Regions from separate parts of the Saccharopolyspora sp. NPDC002686 genome, predicted to be linked through region 3. Evidence: riboswitches for the same ligand, from Rfam matches in the RefSeq annotation. Region 3 holds a riboswitch; each other region holds the start of a gene.
The links. Region 3 has a riboswitch for cobalamin ahead of ABTZ89_RS31445 (ribonucleoside-diphosphate reductase subunit alpha). Riboswitches for the same ligand answer to the same signal wherever they lie in the genome.

Region 1 (13,479 bases), on a different contig from region 3:
CGTCGACGTGCTCGCGCGCCTCGCTGCCGTCCTCGGAGAGCCCGAGCGCTTCGCGCAGACCGGGCAGCGCGGCGCTCTGCCCGCTCCACATCTGGCGGGCCCGCAGCATCGCGAGCACGAGGTTGACCCGGGCTTCGCCGGTCGGGGCGTCGCCGAGCACGTGCAGGCCGTCGCGGATCTGGGCGTCCTTGACCTCGCACAGCCAGCCGTCGACGTGCAGCAGCATGTCGTCGAACTCGGCGTCGTGCGGCCGTTCGTCCAGCCCCAGGTCGTGGTCGAGCTTGGCGGCCTGCATCAGCGTCCAGATCTGGCTGCGGATCGCGGGCAGCTTCGCCGGGTCCATCGCGGAGATGTTGGCGTGCTCGTCGAGCAGCTGCTCCAGCCGCGCGATGTCGCCGTAGCTCTCCGCGCGCGCCATCGGCGGCACCAGGTGGTCGACGAGGGTGGCGTGCACGCGGCGCTTGGCCTGCGTGCCCTCGCCGGGGTCGTTGACCAGGAACGGGTAGATCAGCGGCAGGTCGGCCAGCGCCGCGTCGGGGGAGCAGGAGGCGGACATGCCCGCGGTCTTGCCGGGCAGCCACTCGAGGTTGCCGTGCTTGCCCAGGTGCACCATCGCGTGCGCGCCGAACTCGTCGATCAGCCAGCGGTAGGCGGCCAGGTAGTGGTGGCTCGGCGGCAGGTCCGGGTCGTGGTAGATCGCGATCGGGTTCTCCCCGAAACCGCGCGGCGGCTGCACCATCAGCACGACGTTGCCCGCGCGGACGGCGGCGAGCACGATCTCGCCGTCCGGGTCCTGGGACCGGTCGACGAACAGCTCGCCGGGCGGCGCTCCCCAGTGCTGCTCGATCTCGCCGCGCAGGTCCTCGGGCAGCGTCGCGAACCACTCCGCGTACCGGCGCGCGGGGATGCGGACCGGGTTGCCGCTCAACTGCTCCTCGGACAGCCAGTCGCGGTCCTGGCCGCCAGCGGCGATCAGCGCGTGGATCAGCGCGTCGCCGTCCTGCTCGGCGACGCCGGGCAGCGCGTCGGGACCGTCGGCCGGGCCGATGTCGTAGCCCTGGTCGCGCAGCTCCCGCAGCAGGCGGACCGCGCTGACCGGGGTGTCCAGGCCGACCGCGTTGCCGATCCGGGAGTGCTTGGTGGGGTAGGCCGACAGCATCAGCGCCAGCCGCTTGTCCTGCGGCGGGATGTGCCGCAGCGCGGCGTGGCGGACCGCGATGCCCGCGACGCGGGCCGCGCGCTCGGGATCGGCGACGTAGACCGGCAGGCCTTCGGCGTCGTTCTCCTTGAACGAGAACGGAACCGTGATCAGGCGGCCGTCGAACTCGGGCACCGCCACCTGGGTGGCCATGTCCAGCGGGGACAGGCCTTCGTCGTTGTCCTCCCACGCGGCGCGGCTGCTGGTCAGGCACAGGCCTTGCAGGATCGGGATGTCGAGTTCGGCGAGCGCGCCGACGTCCCACGCCTCGTCGTCGCCACCGGCCGAAGCGGTGGCGGGCTTGGTGCCCCCGGCGGCGAGCACGGTGACGACCAGCGCGTCCGCCTTGCCCAGCTGTTCCAGCAGTTCCGGGTCGGGTGCGCGCAGCGAGGCGCAGAACAGCGGCAGGGCTTGACCGCCTGCGTCCTCGATCGCCTCGCACAGCGCGTGGGCGAACGCGGTGTTGCCCGCCATGTGGTGCGCTCGGTAGTAGAGCACCGCGACGGTCGGGCCTTCGGTGCGCTGCGGGGTCCGCTCGAGCACGCCCCAGGACGGCGTTTCGGCAGGCGGTTCGAAGCCGTGGCCGGTGAGCAGGACCGTGTCGGAGAGGAATCGGTGCAGCTGGGCGAGGTTGTCCGGGCCGCCGTGGGCGAGGTAGCGGTGCGCTTCGGCGCACACCCCGGCCGGCACCGTCGAGCACTCCATCAGCTCGGCGTCCGGGGCCTGCTCGCCGCCGAGCACGACCACCGGGCGCGGTCCCGCCAGCAGCGCGTCCAGACCTTCTTCCCAGGCCCGGCGGCCGCCGAGCAGCCGCACCACGACCAGCTCGACGTCCTCCAGCAGCGGCGGCAGGTCGTCCACGCCCAGCCGGGCGGGGTTGCCGAGCCGGAAGTCGGCGTCGGCGGCGCGGGCGCTGAGCAGGTCTGTGTCCGAAGTGGACAGAAGCAGGATCATGCGGGGCGCTCCTCGGCTCGGCGAACGGCGACGCTGGGCCAGGGCGCGCTTGCGCGGCGCATGACGGCACCTCTCTCGGGGTTCCTCGCCCCGGTCGGCAGGTCCAGCGGCGACCGGAGTCTCCTGGCTCCCGGATCAGCGCTCGCTCCGCCTTCCCGTCCTGTTAGGACAGTGGCATCGTGGAGTTCGCTCCCCGGTGACAGTGGCGGGACCGCGCCGGATTCGCACCGGCTTCCTCCGCACATCGCCGCATGATGCTGCGGACCACTTTCCGCAACGGGGTGATCCTACGTCAAGGTTCGCGAGCATGACGCGCGTCGCACCGCGTTTGGTTTGCGTCCGCAACTACCCGGGTCCGTAGTATCTGCCGCGTGGTGCGAAGAGCTGAACGGGATGCGTGTCCTGGCGCGTTGCGGGTGCACGAGGCCGCCGACGGCGGACTGGCCCGGATCCGCGTCCCCGGCGGCGCGCTGAGCCCGTCCCAGGTTCGCGCGCTGGCCGAGGTCGCGGCGTTGGGGGACGGCGGGCTGGAGCTGACCTCGCGGGCGAACCTGCAGGTCCGCGGCCTGCCGGCCGGAGCGGCGCAGGAGCTCGCCGCGCGGTTGCGCGAAGCGGGGTTGCTGCCGTCGGACACCCACGAGCGGGTCCGCAACATCATCGGCTCGCCCTCGGCGGAGGGGCGCGAGCTGGTGGACGTGCGAGCGGTGGCGGCCGAACTCGACGCGGCGCTGTGCGCGACCCCGGAGCTGGCCGAACTGCCCGGACGTTTCCTGTTCGCGGTCGACGACGGCAGCGGCGACGTCAGCTCGCTCGGCGCCGACGTCGCGCTGCGAGCGGTGTCCGCGGACACCGTTGTGCTGCTGCTCGCCGGGGTGGATTCCGGTGTTCGAACGACCCCGCGGCGAGCCGCTGGAGCCGCCATCGCCGCCGCCGAAGCATTCCTCGCGGAGAAGGCGGCGCAGGGCTGTTCGGCATGGCGATTGGCCGAACTCGACGGCGGGGCGCGACGGATCGCTGAACGGCTGGGCGCCGAGGTCGCACCAGCCGAGCCGACGCCCCCGGCGCCGACCACGCATGCGCAGGTCGGGCGCGTGATTCGGCGCGACGGAACGGTTTCCGTCGTGGCGGGCGCACCACTGGGCCGTCTGGCGCGGGACCAGGTGGATATCATCACCGCCGCATCCGACGCCGCGGGCGAACTGCGCCTGACGCCTTGGCGGACCGCGGTCCTGCCCGGCATGCGACCGGTCGAAGCCGGTCGGTGGGCGTCGGAACTCGGTGCGCGCGGCCTGCTCACCGACCCCGCTTCGGCCGGGGTCGGGGTGACCACGTGCGCTGGTCGGCCCGGGTGCGCGAAGGCGCTGGCCGACGTCCGGGAAGACGCCCGGCGAGGGGCCTCGCTCGGTGACCTGCCGGTGCACTGGTCGGGGTGCGAGCGGCGCTGCGGCCGTCCGCCGGGACGCGTCGTGGAAGTGCTGGCCACCGGAACCGGCTACGAGGTCGGACTCGACGGGGCGACGTGGACTTCCGAAGCCGATGTCGACCAGGTATCCGCCGCGCTCGGCGCGGCACGGAGGAAAGTGTGAACGAGAACAGCTCCCGCTACCGCGGGGTGCCCGAATACGTCCGGGAAGGTGCGGAGATCTACCGCCGCTCCTTCGCCACGATCCGCTCGGAAGCCCGGCTGGACGGCTTGCCGCCGGACGTGGCCGGCGTCGCGGTGCGGATGATCCACGCCTGCGGCATGGTCGACCTGGTCGAGGACATCGCGTTCTCGCCGGACGTGGTGGCCGACGCGCGTGCGGCGCTGCACGGCGGTGCGCCGATCCTGTGCGACGCCGCGATGGTGGCTGCGGGTGTGACCCGGCGGCGCCTGCCGGCCGACAACCCGGTGATCTGCACGCTGTCCGACGAGCGGGTTCCGGACCTGGCCCGCGAGCTGGGCACGACCCGCAGCGCGGCGGCCCTGGAGCTGTGGCGCGATCAGCTGGGCGGATCCGTGGTCGCGATCGGCAACGCGCCGACCGCGCTGTTCCGGCTGCTGGAGATGATCGAGGACGGTGCCGACGCGCCCGCCGCGGTGCTGGGCCTGCCGGTCGGGTTCATCGGCGCGGCGGAATCCAAGGACGCGCTGGCAGCGCACCCGAGCGGTCTGGAGCACCTGGTGGTGCGCGGCCGCCGGGGCGGCAGCGCCATGGCGGTGGCCGCCATCAACGCGATCGCGAGCGAGGAAGAGTGAGCAGCAACGGCAAGGGCACGCTCTACGGCGTGGGCCTCGGTCCCGGCGACCCGGAACTGGTGACGGTCAAGGCCGCCCGGCTGATCGAGCAGGCCGAGGTGATCGCCTACCACAGCGCTCGCCACGGCCGGAGCGTCGCGCGGTCGATCGCCGAACCGTACCTGCGGGCAGGCCAGGTCGAAGAAGCGCTGGTCTACCCGGTGACCACGGAGACCACCGACCACCCGGGCGGCTACCAGGGCGCCATCGACGAGTTCTACGCCGACTGCGCGGACCGGCTCGCCGCGCACCTCGACGCCGGGCGGGACGTGGTCCTGCTCGCCGAGGGCGACCCGCTCTTCTACGGCTCCTACATGCACATGCACAAGCGGCTTTCGGGTCGCTTCCGCGCCGAGGTGATCCCGGGCATCACCTCCATCAGCGGTGCCTCGGCGACCCTGGGCCGGCCGCTGGCCGAACGCGACGAGACCTTCGCGGTCCTGCCGGGCACCCTCCCGCCGGACGTCCTCGCCGAGCGGCTCGCCCGGACCGACGCTGCGGCGGTCCTCAAGCTGGGCCGCACCTTCGAAGGCGTCCGGGAGGCGTTCGAGAAGGCGGGCCGCCTGGACGAGGCGTGGTACGTCGAGCGCGCGACCACGGATCGCCAGCGCTACCAACGCCTGGCCGACGTCGACCCCGAAACGGTCCCGTACTTCTCGCTGGCGCTGCTCCCCGGCCCGGCGAACAGCGGTGTTCCGGTTTCGCGGGAAACCGTCACGGCTGCTGAAACCGCAGGTCAGGGCGAGGTCGTCGTGGTGGGGCTCGGACCTGGTGGGCGCGAGTGGGTGACGCCGGAGGTTCAGGCGGCGCTCGCCGAGGCCGACGAGCTGGTCGGGTACGCGCCGTACCTCGCGCGGGTTCCGGACAATCCCCGCCAGCGCAAGCACGCGTCCGACAACCGCGTCGAGTCGGAGCGGGCGGAGTTCGCGCTGGAGCTCGCTCGGCGCGGGTCGAAGGTCGCGGTGGTCTCGTCCGGGGATCCGGGCGTGTTCGCCATGGCCAGCGCGGTGCTGGAGGTCGCGGCCGAGCGCGCGGACGTGCCCGTGCGGGTGCTGCCCGGGATGACCGCGGCGCAGGCCGTGGCCAGCCGCGTCGGCGCACCGCTGGGGCACGACTTCTGCGTGCTGTCGCTGTCCGACCGGCTCAAGCCGTGGGAGGTGATCGTCGAGCGCCTGCGCGCCGCCGCAGCGGCCGACCTGGTGATGGCGATCTACAACCCCGCGTCGCGCAGCCGGACCTGGCAGGTCGCGGCCGCGCGGGACGCGGTCCTGGAGCACCGCTCGCCGGACGTGCCGGTGGTCATCGGGCGGGACATCGGTGGCGCGGAGGAGAGCATCAAGGTGGTGCGCCTCGCCGACCTCGACCAGTCCGATGTGGACATGCGGTGCCTGCTGCTGATCGGCTCGTCGACCACGCGGATCGCCAGCGGTGCCAACGGCGAGGACGTCGTGTTCACCCCGAGGCGCTACCCGGCGTGACCGCGCAGCACCTCGTCGAGCCAGGCCACGGCCTGCTCGACCGTCCCGGTCGACGGCGCGTCGGGCCGGGGCGGTCGCTGCACCATCACCACCGGCAGCCCGAGCTCGCGGGCCGCGACGAGCTTCGCGCTCGTCATCGAACCGCCGCTGTTCTTGCTGACCAGCGCATCGATGCGGTGCTCCCGCAGCAGCGCGAGCTCGTCGTCGACGGTGAACGGCCCGCGCGCGAGCAGCACGGTCGTGCGCGGGGGCAGCGGTGGTTCGGGCGGATCGACGGTGCGCACCAGGAACTGGAGGTCGAGCTCGGCGAAGTGGGCCAGCCCCTGCCTGCCGGTGGTCAGGAAGATCCGTTCGCCCAGTTCCGGCAGCAGCGCGGCGGCCGCGGTCATCGAGGGCACCGATCGCCAGTCGTCACCGGCCTCCGGCTGCCAGGCGGGGCGGCGCAGGACCAGCAGCGGGCAGCCCGCGCTCCGGGCCGCCGCCACGGCGTTGCCGGTCATCGTCCGGGCGAACGGGTGGGTGGCGTCGATGACCGCGCTGACCTGCTCGTTCCGGATCCAGTCGGCCAGCCCGTCCGGACCGCCGAACCCGCCCACCCGCACCTCGCCGGGCGGGAGCTGCGGCTCGCGGACCCGGCCGGCCAGGGAGGATGTGACGTGCAGACCGGACCGCTCGACGAGCCGTTCGGCGAGCTTCCGGGCGTCGCCGGTGCCGCCGAGGATGAGCACGCGGGTCATCCGACCCACCCCGTTGAGAACCGCATGAGGAGCATTCTCCCGGTATGAGTGGACGAACGGAGGGATCGGGCCTCCGGTACGGCTGGACGACCGGCGCCTGCGCCACGGCGTCCACGGCCGCCGCCTACACGGCCCTGCTGACCGGGGATTTTCCGGATCCGGTGGAGATCCTGCTGCCGAAGGGGCACCGCCCGGCCTTCGCGCTCGCCCGGGAACGGCTGGGCGACGGGTTCGCGACGGCAGGCGTGGTCAAGGACGCCGGCGATGATCCCGACGTGACCCACGGCGCGCTCGTGTCGGTGACGGTCCGGCATGCGGAACCGGGTGCGGGCGTGGTCTTCCGCGCTGGTCAGGGCGTCGGAACCATCACCAAGCCGGGGCTGCCGCTGCCGGTCGGCGAACCGGCGATCAACCCCGTGCCGCGGCAGCTGATGAGCGAGGTCGTCGCGCGCGTGGCCGCGGAGCACGGCGGCAGCGGGGACGTCGTCGTCGAGGTGTCCGTCGACGGAGGCGAGGAACTGGCCCGGCGCACCTGGAACCCGCGGTTGGGCATCCTCGGCGGGCTGTCCATCCTGGGCACGACGGGCGTTGTCGTGCCGTACTCGTGCTCGGCGTGGATCGACAGCATCCGCCGCGGGGTCGACGTGGCGCGCGCGGCAGGTCTCGAGCACGTCGCCGGATGCACCGGCAGCACCTCGGAGAAGGTCGCCACCCAGCTCTACGACCTGCCCGACGAGGCGCTGCTGGACATGGGCGACTTCGCCGGTGCGGTGCTGAAGTACCTGCGGCGGCACCCGGTTCCGCGCCTCACCGTCGCCGGTGGCATCGGCAAGATCTCCAAGCTCGCCGACGGCCACCTGGACCTGCACTCCAAGCGCTCACAGGTCAACTTCGCCCTGCTCGCCGAAATCGTCCGGGACGCGGGCGGCACCGCGGACCTGACCACCAGGATCACCGGCGCCAACACGGCCCTCGAAGCACTCCAGCTCTGCACCGAGGCGAACCTCCCGCTCGGCGACCTCATCGCCGCCCGGGCCCGCAGCTTCTGCCTCGAAACCCTCCGAGGAGCCCCGATCTCCGTGGACGTAGTCGTCATCGACAGAGCCGGAACCATCGTCGGCCGAGCCGGGGCCTAGCCCGGCGCGCTCCGACCCCGACGCAAATTCAATGGAAATCAGATGTCCGATTTCATTGAATTTGCGGGAAGTCGTCCACAGGTCGGTGTGTCGTGCACCGACACACCGGCGGGTCACAACATCGGTTGAACGATGCGTGCGTGCTGCGCGACGGGTCAGTCCCGGCAGCGGTTCGGGGAGTAGAGGTGGCTGTCGGGGAACTCCGAGGCCGTCAGGACTTCGCCGACCACGACGACGGCGGTCCGGGTGATGCCCGCCGCTCGGACGTGCCCGGCGATGTCGGAAAGCGTTGCGCGCAGGACGATTTCGTCCGGTCGGCTCGCGTTGGCCACGACGGCGACCGGACAATCGGCACCGTAGTTGGGCACGAGCTCCTCGACCAGTTCCTCGATGCGGTTGACCGCGAGGTGCAGCACCATCGTCGCTCGGCTCTGGCCGAGCGTGGCCAGGTCCTCGTGCTCCGGCATCGGCGTCGCGCGGGCCGAAGTCCGGGTCAGCACCACGGTCTGCCCGACCCCGGGCACGGTGAACTCCCGGTTCAGCGCGGCCGCCGCAGCGGCGAACGCAGGCACGCCCGGCACGACCTCGTACGGGATGCCGGCGGCGTCGAGGCGGCGCATCTGCTCGGCGACGGCGCTGAACACCGACGGATCCCCGGAGTGCAGGCGCGCCACGTCGAGTCCGGCCTCGTGCGCGGCCGACATCTCGGCGAGGATGTCGTCCAAGGTCAGCTTGGCCGTGTCCACCAGCTTGGCGTCGGCGGGGCAGTGCTCCAGCAGTTCGTCCGGCACCAGGCTGCCCGCGTACAGGCACACCGGCGACGACGCGATCACATCGCGGCCCCGCACGGTGATCAGGTCCGCAGCACCGGGACCGGCACCCACGAAACGAACTGTCATCGCTTGCTCACCACCCACTGAGTCACCGGCATCGACGGCCGCCAGCCGGTGAACCCGCCGATCGGCGCCGCCCGCTCCACCGAGATCCGGACCAGTTCACCGCCGACGCGGCGGTACCAGTCGGCCACCAACGCCTCCAATTCCAACGTGACCGCGTTGACCACCAGGCGTCCGCCCGGACGCAACGCGGCCCAGCACGCCTCCAGAACGCCCGGTGCGGTTCCGCCGCCGCCGACGAAGATCGCGTCGGGTTCGTCCAGGCCGTCCAGGCCGTCCAGCGCGCGCGGCACAGCTCCGGTCACCACCTGGAGCCCGGGAACGCCCAGCGCTGCCGCGTTCGCGGTGATGCGCTGCGCCCGGTCGTCGCGGTGCTCGACGGCGACCGCGCGGCAGGACGGATCACTGCGCATCCACTCGATCGCGATGCTACCGGCGCCCGCACCGACGTCCCACAACAGCTGGCCCGGGGTCGGAGCCAGCCGCGCGAGCGTGACCGCCCGTACTTCGCGCTTGGTGATCTGCCCGTCGTGCTCGAACGCGTCGTCCGGAAGTCCGGGCGTGGTAGGCAGAACCCGCGCATCGGGAGCCGGGCGGCACTCGATCGCGATCACGTTCAGCGGACCCACCGACGATTCTTCCCAGCCATCAGCGGTGGAAGTGATCCGCTGCTCGTCCTCGCCGCCGAGATCGGACAGCACGGTCATGCTGCTCGGCCCGTACCCGCGCTCGCGCAGCAGCGCCGCGACGTCGCGCGGGGTGGTGCCGTCGGAGCTGAGGACCAGCAGCCGGTTTCCCGGCTGGACGCGGGGGTGCAGCAGTTCCACCGGCCTGCCGACCAGGCTCACGACCGCGGTCTCCTGCACCGGCCAGCCCATCCGCGCGCACGCCAGCGACAGCGACGACGGGTGCGCGACGATCCGAACCCGGTCCGGGCCCAGCAGCTTCACCAGGGTCGCGCCGATTCCGTAGAACATCGGATCGCCGCTGGCCAGCACGCAGATCGACCGGTCGGCGTGCTCGGCGAGCAGGCCGGGCAGCGCCGGCAGCAGCGGACTGGGCCAGGCCACCCGCCGGCCGGTCGCTCCGGGGACCAGGTCGAGCTGGCGCGAACTGCCGAACAGCACCTCGGCGGAGTCCACAATGGACCGCGCGGTCGGGGACAGACCTGCTGCACCGTCCGCTCCGATGCCGACGACGTGGACCAGCTCCGGCTTCTCCTGCTGAACGTTCACCGCACCACCTCACCACGTCGTGGTCAGGCGTTGCCGAGGACCTTCGTCACGGAGATCTCGATCACCACGCGCGCCGGGTTCTCGCGGGGCTTCTTGTAGCGCTGCTCGTACCGGCGCTCGGCGTCGGCCACCGCTGCGGGGTCGTCGCGCACCACGGCGACCCCCTCCAGGGTGGACCAGCGCCGCCCGTCGACCTGGCAGACCGCGACCTTCGCCCCGTCCGGACCGGCCGCCCGGATCTGGCGAGCCTTGTGCGAGGTGCCGGAGGAGATCACCCGCGCGGTCGCCGTCTCGACGTCGAGGGTCACCCCGACCGGGACGACGTGCGGTGTGCCGTCGGCGCGCACCGTCGTCAACGTGCACAAGTGTCGTTCCCGCCAGAACTCCAGGAACTCCTCGCTCGCGTTGTCCAGCCTCCGGCTCACTGGATTCCTCCTCGTGCGGATCGTCGACGTGCCACCCATCGTCCAGGTCGGTCGGGGCGGGACCCCGTCACGCCCGGCGGGCTCCACCGCGATTGCCGCCGCGCCGGGCCTGGCCCTGTCCACGCCGGTCGCCGCCCTCCGCGCGCCGCCCGTCGTCCGACGGGCGCCGACGCCGGTTGCCCTGGGGCTCGTCGCGGCGCTTGTTGTTCCGCGGGGCGTCGCCGCGCTTCGGACCGCGGTTGCGCGGGGTTTCGCGCGGCTGCTTCGGCGCGGCGAGCGAGACACCGCTGGGCTCGCGGGCACCGGTGACGCGGACCAGCTCAGCGTCCTCCGGGCGCACCGACGTCGTCTTGGCCTTGACACCGGCCTGGTTGGCCATGGTGCGGAAGGCGTCCCGCTGGTCGTCGGTGACCAGGGTGACCACCGTGCCCGTCGCGCCCGCGCGCGCCGTCCGCCCGGCGCGGTGCAGGTAGTCCTTGGGATCGGCCGGGGGCTCGACGTGGACGACCAGGCTCACGTCGTCGACGTGGATGCCGCGGGCCGCGACGTTGGTCGCCACCAGCGTCGTCGTCTCACCGCTGCGGAACTCGTCGAGGATGCGGGTCCGGGCGTTCTGCGCCTTGCCGCCGTGCAGGGCACCGGCGGGGATCCCGGCCGCGCGCAGCTTCTTGGCCTGGCGGTCGGCGTGGTGCTTGGTGCGCACGAACATGATCGTGCGGCCCTCGCGAGCCGCGATGCGCGCGAGCACGGCCTGCTTGTCCGTCGTCGACACCAGGAACTGGTGGTGCTCCATGCTGTCGACGCTGGCCGCGGGCGGCGCCAGCGAGTGCACCACCGGGTCGGTCATGTACCGGTCGACGAGCTTGTCGACGTCACCGTCCAGGGTGGCGGAGAACAGCAGCCGCTGGCCGTCCGCCGGGACCAGGTCGAGCAGCTCGCGGACCTGCGGCAGGAAGCCCATGTCGGCCATCTGGTCGGCCTCGTCGAGCGCGGTCCGCTCCACTTCGGACAGCACGCAGGTGCCCTGGCGGACGTGGTCGGCGAGTCGTCCCGGCGTCGCGACCAGCACGTCCACGCCGCGGCGCAGCGTGTCGACCTGGCGGTTGAACGAGGTGCCGCCGACGACCTCGCGGACGTAGAGCCCGAGGGCCTTGGCCAGCGGCTTCAGCGAATCGGTCACCTGGGTGGCCAGTTCGCGGGTCGGGACCAGCACCAGGCCGCGCGGGTGCATCGGGCGGGCGCTGCCCTGCTGCATCGCCAGCAGCGGCAGGCCGAACGCCAGCGTCTTGCCGGAACCGGTCTGGCCGCGTCCGAGCACGTCGCGGCCGGTCAGCGCGTCGGGGATGGTGGCGGCCTGGATCGGGAAGGCCTCGGCCATCCCGTTGTCGGCCAGCGCGCGCACCAGCCGGGTGGGCAGTCCGAGATCGGCGAACGGCGCGGGGGCGACCGCGGTCACACCGACCTCGTCGAACAGGCTGCGCTTGGTCTGCTGCGGCTTGCCCTGCGGTCGGCGGCGGCGCGGACGTCGGGACGAGCGCGCGGGCGTGGCGGACGAGCTTGATGGCACGAAGAACTCCCGGAAATGGCACGTCACGGGGAGGCTTCGCGGGAAGTCCGCGGGCGATCACGAGGACGAGCCCGGCGCGTCGGCGCCGATAGGTGGTCAAACGTGTCGCTGCGGACACGGGCCGGTGATCCCGGCTCTCGTTCTGGATTCTACCCTGATCGGCCCGGATGCCCATGGCTGGCGTCCGGGCCGACCGGGACGGCCTCATCGAGGCAGATTCCCCGCTGCGGCAAGGATTTCGACCAGCGCGTCCGGATCCGTCCGGGCCTCGTCGGCGCCGCGGGAGCGGAACCATGCCGCGATGTTGTGTGCATCACGTCGCAGGTAGTCCCGGCCGAGCGGGTTGGCCACCAGGTCGACCGCCTGCGGCAGGTCGATCAGCACCAGCCGCCCGTCGTGCACCAGCACGTTGTACGCGGACAGGTCGCCGTGCGTGAAGCCGTGCTGGGCGAGCACGACCAGGGCCTCGACCAGCTGCGACCAGAGCTCGTCGAGCTCATCGGCATCCGGTCGCAGCGCCGCCAGGCGTGGCGCCGCCGTGCCGTCGGGCGTGCCGAGGAATTCCAGCAGGATCTCGGTCCCGACCCGCTGCACCGGGTACGGCACCGGAGCTCCGGCCAGCCACAGCGCGGACAGCACGCGGAACTCCGCCACCGCCCACTGCTGGGCGATCATGCCGCGCCCGAACGACGTGCGCTGCTGGATCGCCCGCATCTCGCGGGATTTGCGCAGCCGCCGGCCTTCCAGGTAGCCGGCATCGCGCTGGAACATCCGGTGGTCGGAATCGCGGTACCGCTTGGACGCCAGCAGGCAGGACTCGGCGCCGGGCAACGAGCGCCGCAGCAGGTGGACGTCGGCTTCCTTGCCGGTCTTCAGGACGCCGAGCTCGTGGTCCACCGCCGCCAGCTCGGTCACCAACCAGGTCGGATGCGGTTGCGGGCCGCGCTCTCCGGTGTCCCAGGTGGACCAGCGGTCGGCACCGTCGGGCAGCGGCTGCGGTTCGGGTTCGTCGCGCAGCGCTGCGAGCCGCTCGCGTTCCTCCTCGGTGAGCCGACCGCGCCGGACCGGCTCGTCGTCGAAGCGCTGCCGCTTGGTGGATTTCGGTTTGCGCGCCTTGCTCTTCTTGGTGTTGCGGAACAGATCCGCGTCGTACTGCTCGTACGAGGACAAGGTCGAGTGCTCCTTCAGGGCGGACCTCCGCCCGAGCACCGAAGTTCAGCGCACGCGTGGCGGAGGGCAAGAGGTTCGAATCCATCGGTGCGCGAAAACGGCGCGCACAACCATCACAACGGCCACCACGACGAACCTCCCTTCCTCGGCGTGCTTTCGACGAGCACCAGCTTGACCGATCAGCACCTGCGGCGACAACCGGTTTTTGACCTGCGGTTTCGCGGTCGAGTTCAGGCCTGGACGACGACGCAGAGCTTGCGGTCGGCTTCGCGTTCCGCCTGGAGGCCTGCGTCGCTCGCCACGGCGAGGACGTCCTCGATCGACTCGGGCTCGTCCGACGACTGGGCGAGTGCCCGCGCGAGCTTGCCCTTGTGCGCCTTGTTGTGGTGGCTGACCACCTTGCGC
Region 2 (7,509 bases), on a different contig from region 3:
TGGCCGCCTACGAGGACGCCGTCGAACAGCCCGAAGGAGATTGAGCGATGTCCGAGGCAGCGAGCACGGTGGTCCGCAAGGAAGTCGTCGTGAACGCCCCGATCGAACGAGCTTTCACCGTCTTCACCGAGCGGTTCGGCGACTTCAAGCCACCCGAGCACAACCTGCTCCAGGCCGAGATCACCGAGACGGTGTTCGAACCCCACGTCGGCGGCCACATCTTCGACCGCGGGGCCGACGGCAGCGAGTGCCGCTGGGCCCGAATACTCGCCTACGAGCCCCCGCACCGCGTCGTCTTCAGCTGGGACATCAGCCCCCGATGGCAGATCGAACCCGACCACGAGCGCACGAGCGAGGTCGAGGTCCGCTTCATCGCCGAAGCTGCGCAGCGCACGCGCGTGGAACTCGAACACCGCAAGCTCGATCGCCACGGACCTGGCTGGCAAGCCGTCAGCGATGGCGTGGGAGGCGAGGGCGGCTGGCCGATGTACCTCGCTCGCTACGCCCAGCTGCTGCCCGGGGACCGCTGATGGCGGCATCGGGCACTACCAGCGACGCGATGCCACCACCCCGGGAACCCCTGCAACGCAAGAGCGATGCGCTCGAACTCCTGCGCTCGGAGACCACCGCGTGGCTGGCCACGGGCGATGCCGACGGCCCGCACCTCGTCCCGCTCCTGTTCCACCACGACGGCGAGGTGCTCACCTTCGCGACCTCCGCGAACAGCCGCACGGTGACCAACGTGGCCGCCACCGCACGAGCACGGGCAGCCATCGGCCAGCACTACGACGTGGTCATGGTCGACGGCACGATGGAGATCATCGAGCCCGACGCGATCGATCCGGCCATCGCCGACCCGTTCGCCGCACTGCTGCGCGGCGGTCCTGACCCGCGGCGCACACCCGGATTCGTCTACCTCCAGCTCACCCCGACTCGGTTGCAAGCATGGCGCTCCTTCGCCGAGCTCAGCGGCAGGACCCTGATGCAGTCCGGCCAGTGGCTGGTCTGACCGCAAGGCGATCCACTCCCAGGCACCGGCACCGGAACGGCGGAGAAGCGAAGGCTCGCGCCGAGCCGTCGAACACGCGGCAGTCGACGAGCGAGAACTACCGGCGCGATTCGGGGGCCAGGTCGGCGACCGGGCCGATGACGATGGTCGCCGGCGGCTTGATCTCGGCTTCGCGGATCGCCTCGGCGGCCTCGCCCAGCGTCGTGCGAAGTGTCTTCTGGTTGCGCGTGGTGCCTTCCTGCACCACCGCGACCGGGGTCTTCGGGTCGCGGCCGTGCTCCACCAGAACCGCCGCGAACTCCGCGATCCGCTTGACGCCCATCATCAGCACGATGGTCCCGCGCAGCCGTCCCAGCGACGGCCAGTCCACAAGGGACTGCTCGTCGTGCGGTCCGACGTGTCCGGACACGACCACGACCTCGTGCGCGACACCGCGGTGCGTCACCGGCACGTCCGCCGCGGACGGAGCCGCGAAAGCACTGGTGATCCCGGGAACCGCCGTCACCGCGACACCGGCCTCGGCGCACGCCAGCAGCTCCTCGAAGCCGCGCCCGAACAGGTAGGGGTCGCCGCCCTTGAGCCGCACCACGAACTTCCCGGCCTTGGCGTGCTCGATCAGCAGCGAGTTGATGACGTCCTGGTTCGCCGCCCGCCCGTACGGGATCTTCGAAGCGTCGACCACTTCCACGTGCGGACCGAGCTCTTCGAGCAGCTCGCGCGGCGCCAGCCGGTCGGTGATCACCACGTCCGCGCGCCCCAGCAGCTGACGCCCGCGCACCGTGATCAGGTCCGGATCGCCCGGCCCGCCACCGACCAGGGCCACCCCCGGCGACGGCGGCTCGGAGCGCTCGTCGACCACGCCGGTCCGCAACGCCTCGACGAGCGCGTCGCGAACGGCGGCCGAACGCCAGTGCTCGCCGCCGGACAGCACGCCGAGCAGCAGCCCGCCGTGCTGCGCCACCGCCGGTGTCACTGCCGTGCCCTGCGAGGCGTCGTCGGCGCGCACGCAGAAGATCCGGTTCTGCTCGGCCTCGGCCGCGACCGCCGCATTCACCTCGGTTCCGGTCGCGCACGCCACGACGTACCAAGCGCCGTCGAGATCACCAGTCGCGTAAGGGCGCTGGTGCCAGATCAGCTCGCCCGCCTCGGCCATCGCTTCAACGGCGGGAGTCGCCTCCGGCGCGATGACCTCGACCCGCGCACCGGCGTTGATCAGGCGCGGAACCCGGCGCTGCGCGACGGTGCCCGCGCCGACGACGACCACCCGCTTCCCGGTGAGGTCCAGGCCGGCGAAGTAGTGGTGCTCAAGGTGCTTGGTCATGTCCGTAGTCCAGTCGTGCTCGCCCGACGCCATCGCCGGGGATTCGTGCTCACAGGGGCGGTTGGCCACTTCGTCGTGGCTCACGATCACCGGTCCGGCCGCTCGGCGCCACCCCGAACCAACCCGTGGACGTCGGTCACGCGCGCTCCGCCCGATCGCGGCGGGAGGACAGGCTCCACCAGAGCGCGGCGCCGCCCCATACTGCCATGAAAACGGCCAGCGTCAGATAGCCGAGCAGTTCGAAGTGGTCGCTGATCGCCGCGATCGGCGTGGTGTTCGGCACGCCGAGCTCGTCGAGCACCCCGGCGAGCACGACCAGCGCGACGACCGCCGCCAGCACCACGGTCAGCGCGGTGGTGGTCACGTTCACCCACAGCCGCCGCAGCGGCTGGGCCAGCGACCAGGTGTAGGCGCGGGACATCAGCATGCCGTCCACGCTGTCCACAGTGCACATCCCCGCGGCGAACAGCAGCGGCAGGCTCAGCACCGCGATCGGCGAAAGCTGCCCCGGCGTGACCATGGCGAGCACGGTGATCTCGGTCGCGGTCTGCATGCCGAGGCCGAACAGCAGCCCGATCCCGAACAGGTGCCAGGAGCGGGCGATGGTGCGCGTCCGCCCGCGCAGCAACCGCGCGAGCAACCCGCGCCGACCGAGCACCATCTCGACCTCGGCCTCGTCGACGTCACCGCGCCGCGCCCGGCGCAGCAGGCGCACCGCGTCGCGCAGGACCAGCGCGTTGAGCACGGCCAGCGCGGTCAGCACCGCGATCACGATCAGGTCCACGACCGTCGAGACCTGCACCCCGGCCTGCTCCGCCCACTCCTGCGCGGCGGGCCCGGCGATGAACGCGACCGCGAACGCGAGGAAGAGCACGACGCTGGCGTGCCCGAGCGCGAACCACATGCCGGTCGAGACCGGACGCCGTCCGCGTTGCATCAGCAGCCGCGTGGCGTCGTCGATCACCGCGACGTGGTCGGCGTCGAAGCCGTGGCGCAGGCCGAGCAGGTACGCCGTGGTGCCCGCTGCGGCGAGCCCGCCCGCCATGCCGAAGTTGTCGTGGTGCAGCAGGTAGGCACCCCAGCCCACCAGGTGCAACACCCCTACCGCGGCCAGCACGACCGCTGCCTTGCGCCGCTCCGCCGCGCCCCAACCGGCGCGCTGCTGTTCCGTTCCGGATTCCCCGTGCATGGGTTCTCCGACCTCCTGGGTTTCCCGCCCGAGGGGCTCGGTGTCCGCGCGCCGCGGTGCGACGCGGGGCCGGCGCGCAGTCTCCTGACTCCCGGATCGACGCGGCACCCCGGCCTTCCAGCTGCGTGGCAGCCGTGGCCTCGAGCGGGGGCCGCTCCCCGGTCACAGTGGCGGGACCGTCCCGGATTCGCACCGGGTTCCTGCACTGTCGGCGGCGGAATCCTTCCGCGATCACCACCCCCGGGTCAAACCCCGGTGACCGCGATCACCGGAATGCCGCAGTTTCAAGTGAGGTTTTTCCAGACCTACCGTGCGTGGCGGTACCGCGGATGCGATCACCGGGTTTCCGCAGTTTCAATTGAAACTGTGGTCTCCCGTGCTCGGGGTTTGCAGTTTCAATTGAAACTGTGGTCCACGACTACTCCGAACGGATGAACATCGGCCTTTCGCCGGCCCGGGAGCGCGCGCATGCTGGGGGTTACGGCGACCTGAAACGGCCTGCACCAGCGGGCCGACGGGGACCAGGAGGCCACCATGAACGAGACGCACACGATCACGTTGAACCTGCAGGTCGTGGAGGCGGGGTCGAAGACCACCGCCGACGTCGGGTTCACCACTCCGGCCGGTCAGGCGCTGCACGGCCACGGAACCGCGCGACGCCACCCGGACGACCCGGAGGTACCGCAGATCGGCGACGAGATCGCGATCGCCCGCGCCCTGTTCGAACTGGCGCACAAACTGCTGGACAACGCGGCCAAGGACATCGGAGAACGCCTCCACCGCCGCGTGCACCTACCGGCCTGAATTCATCGGCGATTTCACGCGAGAACCCCGCGCGGAGCGCCGTTCTCGCGTGAGATCGCCGACCCTCACGAGTGCACGGCGAGGGCTTCGCCGACCGCTTTCGCAGCCAGGTCCACGACGTCCTCGCCCAACCCCTGGCGAACCCGGACGCGCAGCGGAGCAGGTCCGAGGCGCGGCAGGTCGTCGCGCACGACGAGCCCTTCCAGGCGCGGCTTCGCCGACGGCAGCAGCGCCACCCCCAGTCCGGAGCGCACGGCCGCGAGCACCCCGGCCAGATCGGCGGCCTCGCACACCAGATCCGGCTGCTGACCGGTGTCGGTCACCGCTCGGACCGCGAGCCGCCGCGTGATGCACGGCTCGTCGAAGACGACCATCGGCAGCGGTTCGCCGGCCGCGGGCGGTTCCCAGTCCGGGGCGGCGTACCACTCCAAGCGGAACTGCCCGGCTTCGCGGTCGTGGCCGCTGTTGGCGTAGTCGATCAGCAGCGCGATGTCGATGCTGCCGCGGTCGACCGCGTCCGCCAGCCGGGCCGTCCGGTCGAGCCGGAACCGCACCTCCCACTCCGGGAAGGCCGCGCGGAGCCGGGTGGCCAGCTCCGGGAGCAGCCGGTCGGCGGCGTGCTCGGTGGAGCCGAAGACGAGCGTGTGCGGCTCTTCAGCACCGAGGCGGCGCAGCGCCGAGTCGTGCACGTCGAGGATGCGCCGCGCTTCGGCCAGCAGCAGCTCCCCGGACGACGTGAACCTCGCCTGCCGCCCTTCCCTGCTGACCAGCTTCCGGTCGACCACCCGCTCCAGCTTGCGCACGTGCTGGCTGACCGCGGACTGCGTCAGCGACAACGCGGCGGCGGCCCGGTGGAATCCGCCGCAGTCGGCCACCGCGACCAGGCTCCGCAGCGCGACGACGTCCAGCACAGCGCTCATGCTTCCGAGCATAACTGATAAGCTTTCGCAATCGATCGCGATTGCTTATCGTCGTTGGACGCGGCCGGGGGACGGCGGCGAACCTGGGATCATGAAGACCGCACGCTCGATCCCGCTGTCGCTGGCAGCGCCGATCGTGTTCATCTGGGCCAGCGGATTCCCCACCGGGAAGCTGGGCGTCGCCGCCGCTCCCCCGTTCCTGCTGACCACCGTGCGCCTGGCGATGGCCGCCGCGCTGCTCGCGGTGATCGCGACCGCCTCCCGCGCCGACTGGCCGCGCGGCAGGCAGCTGGGGCACGCGGCCGCGTCCGGAATCCTCACCTACGGGGCGCAGTTCGGCGGCTGCTACGGCGGGATGAGCGTCGGCGTTCCGGCGTCGGTGACCGCGCTGGTGATCGCCATGAACCCGGTCCTCACCGCAGCGCTGGCGGCCGTGCTGCTGCGCGAGCGGCTGAGCCGGGTCCGCCTGGCGGGACTCGTCGTCGGCGTGCTCGCCGTGGTCGTCACCCTCGGCGGCCAGGTGCTCGCCGAGGGCACGTTGAACCCGGGCATCCTGCTCACCCTGGTCGGACTCCTGGGCTTCTCCGCCGGCGGCCTCTACCAGCAGCGGTTCTGCGGGCCGATCGATCCGCGAGCCGGCGGAGCGGTGCAGTCAGCCGCTGCGGCTATCGCGGTCGGCGTGCTCGCGCTCTTCGAGCACGGCCACGTCACGCACTGGGTGCAGGCCGCCGCGGTGCTGGCGTGGCTGGTACTGGCGGGATCCGTCATCGGCATCTCGTGCTACCTGCGAGCGGTCGCCGTCGGCGGGGCGAGCCGGGCGAGCGCCCTGTTCAGCGCCGTGCCACCGGTCGCCGCGCTGCTGGCCTGGCCCCTGCTCGGCGAAACCCCGACGATCGCGACAGCGCTCGGCATCGCGCTCGGCGCCGCGTCCTGCGTGCTCGGCACCCGCCCGGACCGAGCAGCACCGGTGCGCCCGCGCGAACGCCGGGTACGTCAGCCCATCGATTCCTGAATGCGCTTCCACGCCGCCTGCACGTGCCGCCGCTCGGTCTGCGGTGAGCCGACCGCGAACCGCAGCACCGTGCGACCGTCCACTTTGGTGTGCGTCAGGTACAGCTCACCGGATTCGTTCAGCGACTCCATGAGCTGGTACACGCGCTCGTCGTCCTGCTCCGGGAACAGCGGCCGGAAGCAGACCAGCCCGAACGGATGCGGCTCCAGCAGTTCGAACCGCGGGTCCTCGCGCACCCACCCGGCGAACTCCTGCGCGAGTCCCACGGTGGTGCGGATGTGCTCGCGCAACCCCTCGGCCCCGTACCAGCGAAGCACCGACCACAGCTTCAACGCCCGGAACCGGCGCCCCAGCGGCACCTGCCAGTCGCGGTAGTCGATCACCTCGCCGGACGCCGTGGCCGGGTTGCGCAGGTATTCCGGCAGGATCGACAGCGCATCGATCATCGGCGCCCGGTCGGCCATCCACAGCAGGCTGCAGTCGAAGTTGGTCAGCAACCACTTGTGCGCGTTGGTGCAGTAGGAGTCGGCGAACTCGGCGACCCCGTCGTTGATCCAGCGCAGCTCCGGGCACACCGCGGCCACGCCCGCGTAAGCCGCGTCGACGTGCAGCCAGACGCCGCGCGCCCGGCACACCTCGCCGACGGCGCGGACCGGGTCGATCGCGGTGGTCGAGGTGGTGCCGATGGTCGCGCACACCAGGGTCGGCACGGCCCCGGCGGCGAGGTCCTCGGCGATCAGGGCGTCCAGGTGCGCGGGGTCCATGCCCAGGGTGTCCGGGTCGACGTCGACGATCCGGACGTTGTCCGCGCCGATGCCGACCATCCGCGCGGCCCGCGCCAAGGACGAGTGGGTGTGCTCGGAGACGTAGAGGGTGTGGCGCCGGGTGATGCCCTTGCTCGCGACGGCACCACCGCTGACCCGCTGCAGCGCGGCCAGGCAGGCCACCAGCGCGGCGCTCGACGCCGAGTCCTGGATGACGCCGCCACCGACCGCATCGGTCCGGAAGTGCTCGGGCAGCCCGAGCAGCTCGGCCATCCAGTCGACCACGACGGTCTCCAGCTCGGTGCAGGCCGGACTGGTCGCCCACACCATGCCCTGCACGCCGAGCCCGCTGGAGAGCAGGTCGCCGAGGATGGCGGGCCCGCTGGCGTTGGCCGGGAAGTAGGCGAAGAAGTTGGGGTGCTGCCAGTGCGTCACGCCGGGAACCAGCACGGCGTCGAGATCGCGGAGCACCTCATCGAACGGTTCGCCC
Region 3 (7,660 bases):
TGCTATTTAATTGTAATTGGCTGGTCCGATTTCCATTGAAATCGCGGCGGATCAGCGCGGAGCGATCAGCCGGAGGTCGGCGATGCTGCGGCCGACGCGGAGCTCGTCGGAGCCCGGTTCGACGTCCACGTCCACGGCGACCTCCGCGCCCGCTTCGGCCTCGACGACGGCGAAACCCGCCAGGCGCAGCGGATCCGCGGCGTAGACCTGGACGACTTCGCGGCCGGCCCGGTCACCGGTGTTGCGCAGCTTCACCCGCACCACGTCGCCGTCGACCGCGGCTTCCAGGTACTCCCACGTGGTGTACCCGAGCCCGTGTCCGAAGTGGAACGCCGGCGTCGCACCGCGATCCAGGTAGGCCCGGTAGCCGACCGAAGTTCCCTCGTCGTAGCGGAGTTCGCCGTCCACCGGCTGCACCGCGGGCAGCGGCACCGGGACGTCGGCCAGCGCCGCCGGGAAGGTCGTCGGCAACCGGCCACCTGGTTCCGCCTGCCCCAGCAGGACGTCCGCGAGCGCGTCGCCGTACTCCTGGCTGCCGAACCACGTCCACAGCACCGCCGGGACCTCCCCGCTCCACGGCATCAGCACCGGCGCTCCGGCGTTGACCACCACCACGGTGTTCGGGTTCACCGCCAGCACCTCGCGGACCAGTTCGTCCTGCACGCCCGGCAGATCCAGCGAGCTCCGGTCCCGCCCCTCGGTCTCGACCTCGTCGTTCGTGCCGACCACCACCACCGCGACATCAGCATCCCGGGCGACTGCGAGCGCCGCGGCGAGCTCGCTCGCGTCGTCCCACTCCCGCGCCCGGTGGCCGAGCCCGACCGACACCAGGCCCTCGGTGCTCTCCGGGGTGAACTCCACGGTCAACGCCATCCGCCCCGACGCGTCCAGGTCCGAATCCACCAGCACGACGTTGAACCGCTGCTCCGGCGGTTCCAGCATGTCCGCCAGCGGGTCGTCGACACCCGACGTGCGCGCCACGTCCGCCGCCAGCACCTCGCGGCCCGAGACCTCGGCCCGGAAGTGCCCGGTGCCGCTCACCCCGAACACGTGCTCGCCGAGTTCTGCGCTCACCTTCGCCCGCAACCGCAACGACTTCGCCCCGTGCGGCAGGCCGGACATCCACAGCAGCCGATCGGTGCCGCGGAGCTCGCTGCCGAGCACTTCCCCGTCCGCGCCGAGGAAATCGACGCGGATCCCGGCACCTCCCCCGTCCGGATCGGCCACCTCGTCCGGCGCGAGCACGTCCAGCAACCGCCGGTGCCGAACCCCGCGCTGGTAGACCACCTGCGCGTCCGGCAGCGCAGCCCGCAGCCCGGCCAGCGGCGTCACCACGTGCGGCGGGCTGACGTGCGACGAACCTCCGCCCTGCACGGCGGGAATCGTCGCGTTCTCCCCGATCACGGCCACTTTGGACACCTTCGGGTCGATCGGCAGCACCGGCGCCCCACCGACGGGTTCGTTGCGCAGCAGCACGAATCCGCGGGTCGCGAGATCGCGGACGATCGGCCGGGCTTCCTCCGGCGGCGCGCCGCCACCTGGCTCGGAATCCTCGAAAGCCCCGACGCGGGAAGCCAACCGGAGCAACCGCAGGACCTTGTCGTCGAGCACCTCGGCCGGAACTTCGCCCTGCTGCACTGCCTTCGCGAGCTTCCCGTCGGCCCACGGGCTCTTCGGCCCCGGCATCGCCAGGTCCAACCCGCCCAGCGCGGCACCGCGCAGCGAGCGGGTGGCGAACCAGTCCGACACCACCACGCCGTCCCACCCCCACTCGCCCTTGAGCACGTCGTTGACCAGCGGCGAGTTCTCCGTCATCGTCTGCCCGTTGACCGAGTTGTAGGCCGCCATCACCACCCACGGACCGGCCTTCGACACGATCCGCTCGAACGGTTTCAGGTAGACCTCGCGCAACGTCCGCTCGTCGACCACCGCGTCGTAGCTGAGCCGTTCGGTCTCGGTGTCGTTGGCGACGAAGTGCTTCGCCGTCGCCGCCACCCCGCGCGACTGGACGCCCGAGACGACCTCCGCGCCGAGCTCCCCGATCAGCAGCGGATCCTCGGAGAAGTTCTCGAAGTGCCTGCCGCCGAACGGACTCCGGTGCACGTTCACCGTCGGCGCGAGCACCACGTGCACACCGCGCCGCCGCGCCTCGTCGCCGAACAGCTCGCCCGCGGTCCGCGCCGCCGCCCGGTCCCAAGTGGCCCCCAGCGCGGACGCGACCGGCAGCAGCAGCGACGTGTCGCGCTCGTCCCACTCCGTTCCGCGCACCCCGTTCGGGCCGTCGGAGAGCACCATCAAGCGCAGTCCGACCTTCGGCATAGGATGCAGCGTCCAGAAGCCGGCACCGGTCAGCAGCCGGGCCTTCTCCGCCGCGGTCAGCTCCTCCAACAACGACCGCAGCTGCGCCTCGTCCACGGGCAACCCCTTTCGGCAGGCTCCGGTCGCCAGTCTCTGCCACCCGACCGGGGAGCACAACACGCCGATATCTGCCCGTTCACATCAGCCACAAACCCAACATGTAGTGTGTCGATCGCTGGTGGTTCGCCAGAGCGATCTGGTGAGGCAAGAGGGAACCCGGTGCGAATCCGGGACTGCCCCGCAGCGGTGAACGGGAACGACCGTCGTGACCCGACCGCCCATCCCGGGCGACGGGTAGAGCACTGGGCCAACGCCTGGGAAGCCACGACCAGTAGGCCGCCCGTGAGTCCGAAGACCTGCCACCGGTGCACGCGACAAGGCGTGCTGTCCGGGGCCTCGAGGGCGGGTTCGCGTGGACGATCGGCGGCGCCTGCCGCCCTGGTCTTCTCGCGCGCGCTCGAGGTCCGCAGAGCTCGCGAGGGGAGAGAGCCAGTGACGGCCACACTCAACGACTGGACCGAGGTGTCGACCGCGGTCCACCAGGCCTGCGCCGGATTGTCCGGCGTGTCCGCGGAAGCAGTGCTCGACGAAGTGCGGCGCACCGGCTACGCGGGGATCAGCGACGACGAGCTCTCGCTGGCCCAGATCATGGCTGCCCGCACCCTGATCGAGACCGAACCGAACTACTCGCAGGTCACCGCCCGCCTGCTGCTGAACCGGATGCGCCGCGAAGCGCTGGAGTTCCTCGGCGCGGAGCCGGACTCGGACTACGCCGAGCACTTCGCCGAGTACGTGCGCCGGGGGGTGGCGCTCGAACAGCTGGACCCGGAGCTGGCGGACTTCGACCTGGACCGGCTGGGCAGCGCGCTGGAGCCCGAGCGCGACCTGGAGTTCGGCTTCCTGGGTCTGCAGACCCTCTACGACCGGTACTTCCTGCACGAGGGCGGTGTGCGCTTCGAGCTGCCGCAGGCCTTCTTCATGCGGGTCGCGATGGGCCTGGCGCTGCGCGAGGACGACCGCGAAGCCCGCGCGATCGAGTTCTACCAGCTGCTGTCGTCGTTCGACTTCATGTGCTCGACGCCGACGCTGTTCAACGCAGGCACCACCCGTCCCCAGCTGTCCTCGTGCTTCCTCACCACGGTGGACGACGACCTGTCCGGCATCTTCCACTCGATCAGCAACAACGCGCTGCTGTCGAAGTACGCCGGCGGCCTCGGCAACGACTGGACGCCGGTGCGCGGCATCGGCGCGCACATCAAGGGCACCAACGGCAAGTCGCAGGGCGTGGTGCCGTTCCTGAAGATCGCCAACGACACCGCGGTGGCGGTCAACCAGGGCGGCAAGCGCAAGGGCGCGGTCTGCGCCTACCTGGAGACCTGGCACATCGACGTCGAGGAATTCCTCGACCTGCGCAAGAACACCGGTGACGACCGGCGCCGCACCCACGACATGAACACCGCGAACTGGGTGCCCGACGAGTTCCTGCGCCGCGTCGAGGCCGACGAGCAGTGGACGCTGTTCTCCCCCGACGAGACCCCGGACCTGCACGACCTCTACGGCACGGCGTTCGCCGAGCGCTACCGCGCCTACGAGCAGGCCGCCGACCGCGGCGAGATCGCGGTGTTCAAGCGGGTCCGCGCGGTCGAGCTGTGGCGGCGGATGCTGACCATGCTGTTCGAGACCGGCCACCCGTGGATCACCTTCAAGGACCCGTGCAACCTGCGTTCGCCGCAGCAGCACTCGGGCGTGGTGCACTCCTCGAACCTGTGCACCGAGATCACCCTGAACACCAGCGTCGACGAGGTCGCGGTGTGCAACCTCGGCTCGATCAACCTGGCCCACCACGTCACGGCCGGCGGGATCGACGCCGAGCGCCTGGAGCGCACCACCCGCACCGCGGTCCGGATGCTGGACAACGTCATCGACATCAACTTCTACACGATCCCGGAGGCCCGCCGGTCCAACATGCGGCACCGGCCGATCGGGCTGGGGCTGATGGGCTTCGCCGACGCGCTGTTCGTGCAGCGCATCGCGCCGTCGACGCCGGAAGCAGTGGAGTTCGCGGACCGCAGCATGGAGCTGATCAGCTACCACGCGATCAGCGCCTCCAGCAGGCTGGCCGCCGAGCGCGGCCGCTACGAGACCTTCGACGGCTCGCTGTGGAGCAAGGGCGTGCTGCCCATCGACTCGCTGGAACTGCTCGCCGAAGCCCGCGGCGGTGACGTCGACCTGGACCGCTCGTCCACGATGGACTGGGCGGAGCTGCGGGAACGCGTGGTCCGCGACGGGATGCGCAACTCCAACGTGATGGCCATCGCGCCGACCGCGACGATCGCCAACATCTGCGGCGTCAACCAGTCGATCGAGCCGGTCTACCGGAACCTGTACGTCAAGGCGAACATGTCCGGCGACTTCACCGTGGTCAACCCGCACCTGGTCGCCGACCTCAAGCGCGCCGGCCTGTGGGACGAGGCGATGGTCGCCGACCTGAAGTTCCACGACGGCAGCCTGCTGCCGATCGACCGGATCCCGCAGGAGCTCAAGGAGCTCTACGCCACCGCGTTCGAGATCGAGCCGCACTGGCTGGTCGACGCCGCCGCGCGCCGGCAGAAGTGGATCGACCAGGCCCAGTCGCTGAACCTCTACGTCGCCGCCCCCAGCGGCCGCAAGCTCGACGAGCTGTACCGGCTGGCCTGGCGCAAGGGCCTCAAGACCACGTACTACCTGCGCTCCACCAGCGCGACCCACGTGGAGAAGAGCACCCTGCGCGGCACCGACGGCAAGCTCAACGCCGTCCCGACCACGGTCCCCACCACCTCGACCGGAGCCGCCTGCTCCATCGAGGACCCGGACTGCGAAGCCTGCCAGTGACGCCCCACCCCGGGTCCCACCCGCAATTTCAATGGAAATCGCACCCCCGATTTCCATTGAAATTGCGGGGACCCGGGGCGCGCGGACCGCACTGCACGAACGAAAACCCCTGGAGCACCACAGCATGACCTCCCTGCAGTCCCCCTCCACCTCCGCCGGTCTCGGCGAGATCGACCGCTCCGGCGGGCGCGTCGACGTCAGCGAGAAGGCGATGATCAACGCCCGCGCCGACGTCAACCAGCTGCTGCCGCTGAAGTACGGCTGGGCGTGGGAGAAGTACCTCGCCGGCTGCAACAACCACTGGATGCCCACCGAGATCTCGATGCAGGCCGACATCGCGCTGTGGAAGTCCACCGACGGGCTCAGCGACGACGAACGGCTGATGCTCAAGCGCAACCTCGGGTTCTTCGCCACCGCGGAATCCCTGGTCGCCAACAACATCGTGCTCGCGGTCTACCGGCACATCACCAACCCCGAATGCCGCCAGTACCTGCTGCGCCAGGCCTTCGAGGAAGCCGTGCACACGCACACCTTCCAGTACATCTGCGAGAGCCTCGGCCTCGACGAGGGCGAGCTGTTCAACATGTACCGGGAGATCCCGTCGATCTCCGACAAGGACGCCTGGGCGCTGCAGTACACCCAGAGCCTGGAGGACCCGGACTTCGCGACCGGCACCACCGAGGCCGACCAGGCCTTCCTGCGCGACCTGGTCGCGTTCTACGTCATCTTCGAAGGCATGTGGTTCTACACCGGTTTCGCGCAGATCCTGGCGCTGGGCCGGCGGAACAAGATGGTCGGCATCGCCGAGCAGTACCAGTACATCCTGCGCGACGAGTCGATCCACCTGAACTTCGGCATCGACTGCATCAACCAGATCAAGCTGGAGAACCCGCACCTGTGGACCCCGGAGTTCCAGGCCGAGGTCCGCCAGATGCTCACCGAGGCCTGCGAGCTCGAGATCGCCTACGGCCGGGACACCATGCCCCGCGGCATCCTGGGCATCAACGCCGATCTGTGCGCCCAGTACATGCACTTCATCACCAACCGCCGGTGCGACCAGCTCGGCCTGGAGCCGGTGTTCCCGGAGGCGGAGAACCCGTTCCCGTGGATGTCGGAGGCGATGGACCTGAAGAAGGAGAAGAACTTCTTCGAGACCCGGGTCATCGAGTACCAGTCCGGGGCATCCCTCTCCTGGGACTGACCTGCTGCAGCCGGTTCAACCGCACACCGCGCCTTCGGCCGCGGAGCCGACCAGCTTCGCGTACTTGCCGAGAACGCCGTGGCGGAAGCGGGGTTCCGGTGGCGTCCAGCGCTCGCGCCGCCGCCGGAGCTCCGCCTCGTCCACCAGCAGGTCCAGGGTGCGGGCAGCGAGATCGAGTCTGATCGGATCGCCGTCCTGCACCAGCGCGATCGGTCCGCCGTCGGTGGCTTCCGGCGCCACGTGCCCGATGCACAACCCCGTCGTACCGCCGGAGAACCTGCCATCGGTCACCAGCAGGACGTCCTTGCCGAGACCGGCTCCCTTGATCGCACCGGTCACCGCGAGCATCTCCCGCATCCCAGGACCTCCGCGCGGCCCCTCGTACCGGATGACGACCACGTCACCGGGCTTGAGCGAGCCGTCCTCGACCGCGTCCATCGCGCCCTGCTCACCGTCGAAGACCCGCGCCGTCCCGTCGAACCGCTCGGAGTCGAACCCTGCGCTCTTCACCACCGCGCCATCGGGGGCCAGCGAACCGCGGAGGATCGTCAGCCCGCCGGTCGGGTGGATCGGGTTCGACATCTGGTGCAGCACCTCGCCGTCCAGCCCCGGGGGCTGCAGCTCGGCCAGGTTCTCCGCGACCGTCCGCCCGGTCACCGTCAGGCAGTCCCCGTTCAGCAGTCCCGCGTCCAGCAGTGCCTTCATCACCACCGGAACACCACCGATGCGGTCGACCGCGGACATCACGTACCGACCGAACGGCTTGACGTCCGCGAGGTGCGGCACCCGGTCACCGATCCTGTCGAAGTCGTCCAGCGCCAGGTCGACGCCGGCTTCTCGGGCGATCGCGAGCAGGTGCAGCACGGCATTGGTCGAGCCGCCGAAGGCCATCACCACCGCGATCGCGTTCTCGAAGGCCTGCTTGGTCAGGATCCGCCGGGCCGTCAGCCCGTTCTCCAGCATGCCGATCACCGCGCGCCCGGCAGCCCGCGCGCTCGCATCACGGCGCCGGTCCACCGAAGGCGGGCTCGCCGAACCCGGCATCGACATGCCCAGCGCTTCAGCCGCGCACGCCATGGTGTTCGCGGTGTACATCCCACCGCACGCGCCTTCACCCGGGCAGATGGCCCGCTCGATGCGGTCCACCTCGGCCCGGGAGATCAGGCCTCGGGCGCAAGCCCCGACCGCCTCGAAAGCATCGATGATCGTCACCTCCCGGTCGTCCACCCG

Region 1: another riboswitch for cobalamin. It lies ahead of cobN (cobaltochelatase subunit CobN); the one in region 3 lies ahead of ABTZ89_RS31445 (ribonucleoside-diphosphate reductase subunit alpha).
Region 2: another riboswitch for cobalamin. It lies ahead of ABTZ89_RS04860 (HoxN/HupN/NixA family nickel/cobalt transporter); the one in region 3 lies ahead of ABTZ89_RS31445 (ribonucleoside-diphosphate reductase subunit alpha).

The regions. Positions count from the first base shown of each region.
Region 1 is NZ_JBEOVY010000021.1:12,827-26,305, forward strand. It holds gene cobN (cobaltochelatase subunit CobN) at 1-2,152, opposite strand, end outside; cobalamin riboswitch at 2,269-2,390, opposite strand; gene ABTZ89_RS04890 (ferredoxin-like domain-containing protein) at 2,524-3,738, shown strand; gene ABTZ89_RS04895 (precorrin-8X methylmutase) at 3,765-4,391, shown strand; gene ABTZ89_RS04900 (precorrin-2 C(20)-methyltransferase) at 4,388-5,908, shown strand; gene ABTZ89_RS04905 (cobalt-precorrin-6A reductase) at 5,896-6,645, opposite strand; gene ABTZ89_RS04910 (cobalt-precorrin-5B (C(1))-methyltransferase) at 6,690-7,781, shown strand; gene cobM (precorrin-4 C(11)-methyltransferase) at 7,937-8,680, opposite strand; gene cbiE (precorrin-6y C5,15-methyltransferase (decarboxylating) subunit CbiE) at 8,677-9,912, opposite strand; gene ABTZ89_RS04925 (pyridoxamine 5'-phosphate oxidase family protein) at 9,936-10,337, opposite strand; gene ABTZ89_RS04930 (DEAD/DEAH box helicase) at 10,405-11,904, opposite strand; gene ABTZ89_RS04935 (serine protein kinase RIO) at 12,109-13,074, opposite strand; gene yaaA (peroxide stress protein YaaA) at 13,305-13,479, opposite strand, start outside.
Region 2 is NZ_JBEOVY010000021.1:3,404-10,912, reverse strand. It holds gene ABTZ89_RS04880 (ArsR/SmtB family transcription factor) at 1-44, shown strand, start outside; gene ABTZ89_RS04875 (SRPBCC family protein) at 48-530, shown strand; gene ABTZ89_RS04870 (pyridoxamine 5'-phosphate oxidase family protein) at 530-1,009, shown strand; gene cobA (uroporphyrinogen-III C-methyltransferase) at 1,107-2,330, opposite strand; gene ABTZ89_RS04860 (HoxN/HupN/NixA family nickel/cobalt transporter) at 2,467-3,519, opposite strand; cobalamin riboswitch at 3,597-3,722, opposite strand; gene ABTZ89_RS04855 (DUF1876 domain-containing protein) at 4,054-4,323, shown strand; gene ABTZ89_RS04850 (LysR substrate-binding domain-containing protein) at 4,389-5,243, opposite strand; gene ABTZ89_RS04845 (DMT family transporter) at 5,335-6,255, shown strand; gene ABTZ89_RS04840 (pyridoxal-dependent decarboxylase) at 6,237-7,509, opposite strand, start outside.
Region 3 is NZ_JBEOVY010000336.1:710-8,369, reverse strand. It holds gene ABTZ89_RS31450 (glycoside hydrolase family 3 protein) at 52-2,415, opposite strand; cobalamin riboswitch at 2,521-2,736, shown strand; partial or broken gene ABTZ89_RS31445 (ribonucleoside-diphosphate reductase subunit alpha) at 2,719-5,229, shown strand; gene ABTZ89_RS31440 (ribonucleotide-diphosphate reductase subunit beta) at 5,261-6,430, shown strand; gene ilvD (dihydroxy-acid dehydratase) at 6,446-7,660, opposite strand, start outside.